2 regions of the Anaerobacillus sp. CMMVII genome follow, and region 2 is predicted to be linked to the other one. Evidence: a T-box and tRNA genes for the amino acid it is inferred to sense, from the RefSeq annotation. Region 2 holds a T-box; the other holds one or more tRNA genes.
What was found. The T-box of region 2 lies ahead of thrS (threonine--tRNA ligase). A T-box ahead of a tRNA ligase gene usually reads a tRNA of that ligase, here a tRNA-Thr.

Region 1: it has a tRNA-Thr gene. The T-box ahead of thrS (threonine--tRNA ligase) is inferred to sense a tRNA for this amino acid. The anticodon was not compared.

What each region holds. Positions count from the first base shown of each region.
Region 1 covers NZ_JACEHK010000001.1:118,049-121,311, reverse strand. The annotation lists rRNA gene H1D32_RS00610 (16S ribosomal RNA) at 1-366, opposite strand, end outside; tRNA gene H1D32_RS00605 (tRNA-Ala) at 612-687, opposite strand; tRNA gene H1D32_RS00600 (tRNA-Pro) at 695-771, opposite strand; tRNA gene H1D32_RS00595 (tRNA-Arg) at 867-943, opposite strand; tRNA gene H1D32_RS00590 (tRNA-Leu) at 1,041-1,129, opposite strand; tRNA gene H1D32_RS00585 (tRNA-Gly) at 1,147-1,221, opposite strand; tRNA gene H1D32_RS00580 (tRNA-Leu) at 1,229-1,312, opposite strand; tRNA gene H1D32_RS00575 (tRNA-Lys) at 1,344-1,419, opposite strand; tRNA gene H1D32_RS00570 (tRNA-Thr) at 1,441-1,513, opposite strand; tRNA gene H1D32_RS00565 (tRNA-Val) at 1,559-1,634, opposite strand; rRNA gene rrf (5S ribosomal RNA) at 1,642-1,757, opposite strand; rRNA gene H1D32_RS00555 (23S ribosomal RNA) at 1,908-3,263, opposite strand, start outside.
Region 2 covers NZ_JACEHK010000002.1:505,849-509,111, forward strand. The annotation lists partial or broken gene mqnC (cyclic dehypoxanthinyl futalosine synthase) at 1-266, shown strand, start outside; gene ytxC (sporulation protein YtxC) at 499-1,203, shown strand; gene ytxC (sporulation protein YtxC) at 1,197-1,358, shown strand; T-box leader at 1,492-1,718, shown strand; partial or broken gene thrS (threonine--tRNA ligase) at 1,758-3,263, shown strand, end outside.

The DNA.
Region 1 (3,263 bases), on a different contig from region 2:
CTACTGCTGCCTCCCGTAGGAGTCTGGGCCGTGTCTCAGTCCCAGTGTGGCCGATCACCCTCTCAGGTCGGCTACGCATCGTCGCCTTGGTAAGCCATTACCTTACCAACTAGCTAATGCGCCGCGGGCCCATCCTGTAGTGTTAGGTAAACCCAACTTTTACTTTCGAGCCATGTGACTCAAAAGATTATCCGGTATTAGCTTCGGTTTCCCGAAGTTATCCCAGTCTACAGGGCAGGTTGCCCACGTGTTACTCACCCGTCCGCCGCTAACAATTGAGAGCAAGCTCTCAATTGTCCGCTCGACTTGCATGTATTAGGCACGCCGCCAGCGTTCGTCCTGAGCCAGGATCAAACTCTCCATAAAAGTGTTTGATATAGCTCAAAAATTTTGTTACATTGACGAGATATTTTACTACCTCTTTAATTCGCTTGGCTGTGTGTTCAGTTTTCAAAGAACAATACTAATGTCGTTTTAGCGACAAGAATTTAATTGTATCAGACTTTTATTAAATCGTCAACAACTATTTTTTTCTGTAAAATTGCGTGTAAACAACAACTTTACTATCTTAGCACTTATAAATAAGTAAGTCAATATTTATTTATAATTTTTGGTGGAGCCTAGCGGGATCGAACCGCTGACCTCCTGCGTGCAAGGCAGGCGCTCTCCCAGCTGAGCTAAGGCCCCATATAAATGGTCGGGAAGACAGGATTTGAACCTGCGACCCCCTGGTCCCAAACCAGGTGCTCTACCAAGCTGAGCCACTTCCCGAGATTACAAATTAATTTCACTAACCAAACATGCTCCTGAGCCACTTCGTTTGCTCGTCGCAAACCTGCAGTGATGCTCATTCGAGGTAGTTGGTTTGGTGCGCCCTGAGAGATTCGAACTCCCGACCTTTTGATTCGTAGTCAAACACTCTATCCAGCTGAGCTAAGGGCGCAAATAACTATAGTTAGTATAGTTATATATTCAATTATGCTTCTGCGTTGCAAGCTGCTCGTCGCATAATTGCGAAGAAGCGTTACAGGAAGCTAATTTGGTACCGAGGGCCGGACTTGAACCGGCACGATAGTCACCTACCGCAGGATTTTAAGTCCTGTGTGTCTGCCAATTCCACCACCCCGGCAAAGCAGACTATAAAATTGGAGCGGAAGACGAGGTTCGAACTCGCGACCCCCACCTTGGCAAGGTGGTGTTCTACCACTGAACTACTTCCGCAAATTTGTGGTGCGGGTGAAGGGACTCGAACCCCCACGTCAAAGACACTAGATCCTAAGTCTAGCGCGTCTGCCAATTCCGCCACACCCGCATATAAGAGTTATTTAACACTATAAATAACATGGTGAGCCATGAAGGATTCGAACCTTCGACCCTCTGATTAAAAGTCAGATGCTCTACCAACTGAGCTAATGGCTCCTGTTTAAAGGAAACTTAGAGTGCCGGCCAGAGGACTTGAACCCCCAACCTACTGATTACAAGTCAGTTGCTCTACCAATTGAGCTAGGCCGGCATATTAAGATAAGTTATTTTGTTCCACTTTTTTAGGCAAAAAATTTGGTGGAGGATGACGGGTTCGAACCGCCGACCCCCTGCTTGTAAGGCAGGTGCTCTCCCAGCTGAGCTAATCCTCCGGATTTTATCTAGCAACGTCCTACTCTCACAGGGGGAAACCCCCAACTACCATCGGCGCTGAAGAGCTTAACGGTCGTGTTCGGCATGGGAACGAGTGTGACCTCTTCGCTATCGCTACTAGATTATTTGAAGAAAGTTCATTCCTTCAAAACTAGATAACACACATTTAAGGCTTGAGTAAAATTCAATCCGTTTATTTAGAATTTGGTATTTACTGCTTCGAGCTACTCACGCAACTCAAAACTCTACACTCATCACTCTAAACTTATTTATAGGATAAGTCCTCGACCGATTAGTATCTCTCAGCTCCACACGTCACCGTGCTTCCACCCGAGACCTATCAACCTCATCATCTTTAAGGGGTCTTACTGGATTAACTCCAAGGGAAATCTCATCTCGAGGGGGGCTTCATGCTTAGATGCTTTCAGCACTTATCCCTTCCACACGTAGCTACCCAGCTATGCTCCTGGCGGAACAACTGGTACACCAGCGGTGTGTCCATCCCGGTCCTCTCGTACTAAGGACAGCTCCTCTCAAATTTCCTACGCCCGCGACGGATAGGGACCGAACTGTCTCACGACGTTCTGAACCCAGCTCGCGTACCGCTTTAATGGGCGAACAGCCCAACCCTTGGGACCTACTTCAGCCCCAGGATGCGATGAGCCGACATCGAGGTGCCAAACCTCCCCGTCGATGTGGACTCTTGGGGGAGATAAGCCTGTTATCCCCAGGGTAGCTTTTATCCGTTGAGCGATGGCCCTTCCATGCGGAACCACCGGATCACTAAGCCCGACTTTCGTCCCTGCTCGACTTGTAGGTCTCGCAGTCAAGCTCCCTTTTGCCTTTGCACTCTACGAATGATTTCCAACCATTCTGAGGGAACCTTTGGGCGCCTCCGTTACTGTTTAGGAGGCGACCGCCCCAGTCAAACTGCCCACCTGACACTGTCCCCGAACCGGATCACGGTCCTAGGTTAGAATTTCAATACAATCAGGGTAGTATCCCACCGACGCCTCCACCGAAGCTGGCGCTCCGGGTTCTCAGGCTCCTACCTATCCTGTACAAATTGTACCAAAATCCAATATCAAGCTACAGTAAAGCTCCATGGGGTCTTTCCGTCCTGTCGCGGGTAACCTGCATCTTCACAGGTAATATAATTTCACCGGGTCTCTCGTTGAGACAGTATCCAAATCGTTACACCATTCGTGCGGGTCGGAACTTACCCGACAAGGAATTTCGCTACCTTAGGACCGTTATAGTTACGGCCGCCGTTTACTGGGGCTTCAATTCAGAGCTTCTCCTTACGGATAACCCCTCCTCTTAACCTTCCAGCACCGGGCAGGTGTCAGCCCCTATACTTCGCCTTGCGGCTTCGCAGAGACCTGTGTTTTTGCTAAACAGTCGCTTGGATCTATTCACTGCGGCTCTCTCGGGCTTTAACACCCTATCAGAGCACCCCTTCTCCCGAAGTTACGGGGTCATTTTGCCGAGTTCCTTAACGAGAGTTCTCCCGAGCGTCTTAGAATTCTCTTCTCGCCTACCTGTGTCGGTTTGCGGTACGGGCACCTCTCACCTCGCTAGAGGCTTTTCTTGGCAGTGTAGGATCAGGAACTTCGCTACTTAAATTT
Region 2 (3,263 bases):
AAAATTTCCAATCATCATGGGTAACCATGGGACCTGAAATCGGGAAGAAATCTCTTTCTTATGGTTGTAATGATTTTGGTAGTACGATGATGGAAGAAAACGTAGTATCTGCTGCAGGTGCTACTCATAAAGTTAATTCTAATTTAATTTTAAGACTTATTCGTGAAGCGGGTAAAATTCCAGCACAGCGTGATACAAAGTATAATACCCTTCATGTATTTAAAGAAGAGGAAACAACTGATAAAGATTTCGTTATGCAAAACTAAATGTGAAAGCCGATAAGTAACTTATCGGCTTTTTGTATGTTTTTTGAGCTATGAAAAAGTACTTATCAGCACTTTTAGAATGCTCTTCGATCCTTTATTATCTGTTGACAACATTAACTTTAGTAATAAATTTGTTCTAATAAGCATTTTTTAGGATAAGCCCCCATATACATGTAAAGAAAAAATGGACACTAGGTGTAGTTGCGTCTAATTGTTGTGGGAGGGGCTTTCATTGATAGAGATTTATTTACAGAATAAGCTCGATCGGTATTATTTGTTCAAAAATTTTAAAGCTGGGCTTTATACTTTTATAAAAAATGGAGTAGTAGAACTTTCGTTAGCTAGTGACAGATTAATTATAAAAGTGGACAATACATTTGATTTTGAAGAGACTATAAAGCCGGTGTTGACGGAAATCTTAAAAAAGCATGTAATTGAAACAAAAGAAGATATTTGGTTGTTAGATGTTATCCAAAATATATTCTACTATGATGTACCAGAGGAACAATCACAAATTCTTGCAATGGCAAAATCAATCTTAGCTGGGGAACGCTTAGAACTTCCGAATGTAAAAAAAATGTTTTTTACAGAAAAAATGATTCATGACGCTTTTACCAACTTCCTAACGAGAGACATTAATTTTTGCTATGAATCTTTCTTAACTTTCCGTTTAAGAGGTTACTTAGATAAGCTAATCGATTGTGTTGAGATGGCAATTGATGAATTTCAACTAGAACAAGAATATCAAAATTTAGTAGAGAATTTCCGTTTTTACTTAAAAAAGCGAACGCCAAAATTAACATGCGTTCATCTCGTTATTGATGGAAGTTTTACTTTTTATGATGAGTATTTTCACCAACTTTCTTACGAGAAAATTGAGCATTATCTAGATAGAGAAATCATTTTGAAAAGGGAATTCCCATTCAAGAAATGGTAATCAGCCCGCTTGTTAGCATTGCACCATTGGAGGTTCACTTGTACAGTGATGATGTAGATAATAGTGTCATTCAATCTATCCAAAATATTTTCCAGGAACGGGTTAAACTAAATAGAAAAGATCATTTTAAAAAAAATAATTATAAAATCACCTAATATTGGAAGATGATGGCTTCGATGATAGAGAACTATAAATCATATCGAAGTCATTACTATGAATAGAAACAGAAAATAAACTTGCTTTTCTAATTATAAATCCATATAATAACCTACATAAGCTAAATACATCAAAAAAGTCTTGATGAGGACATGGGTTTTATTTTACGGTTTTAAGAGAGGGAAGTGCTGCTGGGAGCTTCCTAACACGGAAATAATACTTACCACCTCTGAACTTCAGTAGGGAAATTTAAAGTATCTACTGACGGCTACAAACCGTTATTTTCTCATAAGTCACATTTACCTATTCGTAAATGTGAGAATGAGGGTGGAACCACGAGCATAACACTCGTCCCTTTTTAGGGATGAGTGTTTTTTATGTTATTACCATTTTTTAGAATGAAAAAGGAGTGTTTAGAAATGAACCAAGTAAAGGTTACATTCCCAGATGGAGCAGTACGGGAATATGCTAATGGAGTAACGACAGAGGATATTGCAGCCTCTATTAGTCCAGGCTTAAAGAAAAAAGCTGTTGCTGGTAAACTAAATGGCAAAGTGGTTGATCTATTATTGCCTATCACAGAAGATTCAGCAGTAGAAATCGTAACACTTGAATCGAAAGAAGGCCTAGAAGTTTACCGTCATAGTACGGCTCATCTAATGGCTCAAGCGTTAAAGCGCCTTATCCAGAGATCAAGCTAGGTATTGGTCCGGTGATTGAAAATGGGTTCTATTACGATGTTGATTTGGAAAATCCATTGAAGCCAGAAGATCTTCCAGCAATTGAAAAAGAAATGAAAAAGATTATTAATGAAAATATTAAAATTGAACGTAAAGTTGTGACTCGTGAAGAGGCGTTACGTATTTATGAAGAAATTGGAGACCATTTAAAGCTTGAGTTAATTCGTGAGCTTCCTGAAGGTGAAGAAATTTCGATCTATGAGCAAGGTGAATTCTTTGACTTATGCCGTGGGCCACATCTTCCATCTACTGGAAAGATCAAGGCGTTAAAATTAATGAGCATTGCAGGAGCATACTGGCGTGGAAATAGTGACAACCAAATGTTACAGCGTATTTATGGTACTGCCTTTCCTAAGCAAAGTGATCTTGATGAGTATTTACATTTTATTGAAGAAGCACAAAAACGTGACCACCGTAAATTGGGTAAAGAACTTCAATTATTCATGTTCTCTGAGGAATCACCTGGTATGCCTTTCTATTTACCAAAGGGGCAAGTTGTTCGTACAGAACTTGAAAACTTTTCAAGAGAATTACAACGTGGGGCAGGATATGACGAGGTTCGTACACCATTCATGATGAATCAACGTTTGTGGGAGCAATCTGGTCATTGGGAACACTACCATGAAAACATGTATTTCTCAGAAGTTGATAATACAAAATTTGCAATGAAACCAATGAATTGCCCAGGCCATATGTTAATCTTTAAAAATGAACTTCATTCATACCGTGATCTTCCAATTCGTATGGCTGAGTTTGGCCAAGTTCATCGCCATGAATTAAGTGGTGCGTTAAATGGTATGATCCGTGTTCGTACATTTTGCCAAGATGATGCTCACATTTTCGTAACACCAAAACAAATTGAATCAGAAATAAAAGAAGTGTTTAAATTAGTTGATCAAATCTATAAGACATTTGGTTTTGAATACTCGGTGGAACTATCCACTCGCCCAGAAAATTCAATGGGCGATGATAAATTATGGGAGCAAGCTGAAGATGCGCTTCGCAATGTATTAGAAGATCTACAATTACCTTATCAATTAAATGAAGGTGATGGCGCATTCTACGGTCCAAAGATTGACTTCCACATTAAAGATGCTCTTAAACGTAGTCATCAATGTGCGACAATACAGGGTTGATTTCCAAATGCCTGAGAAGTTTGATTTA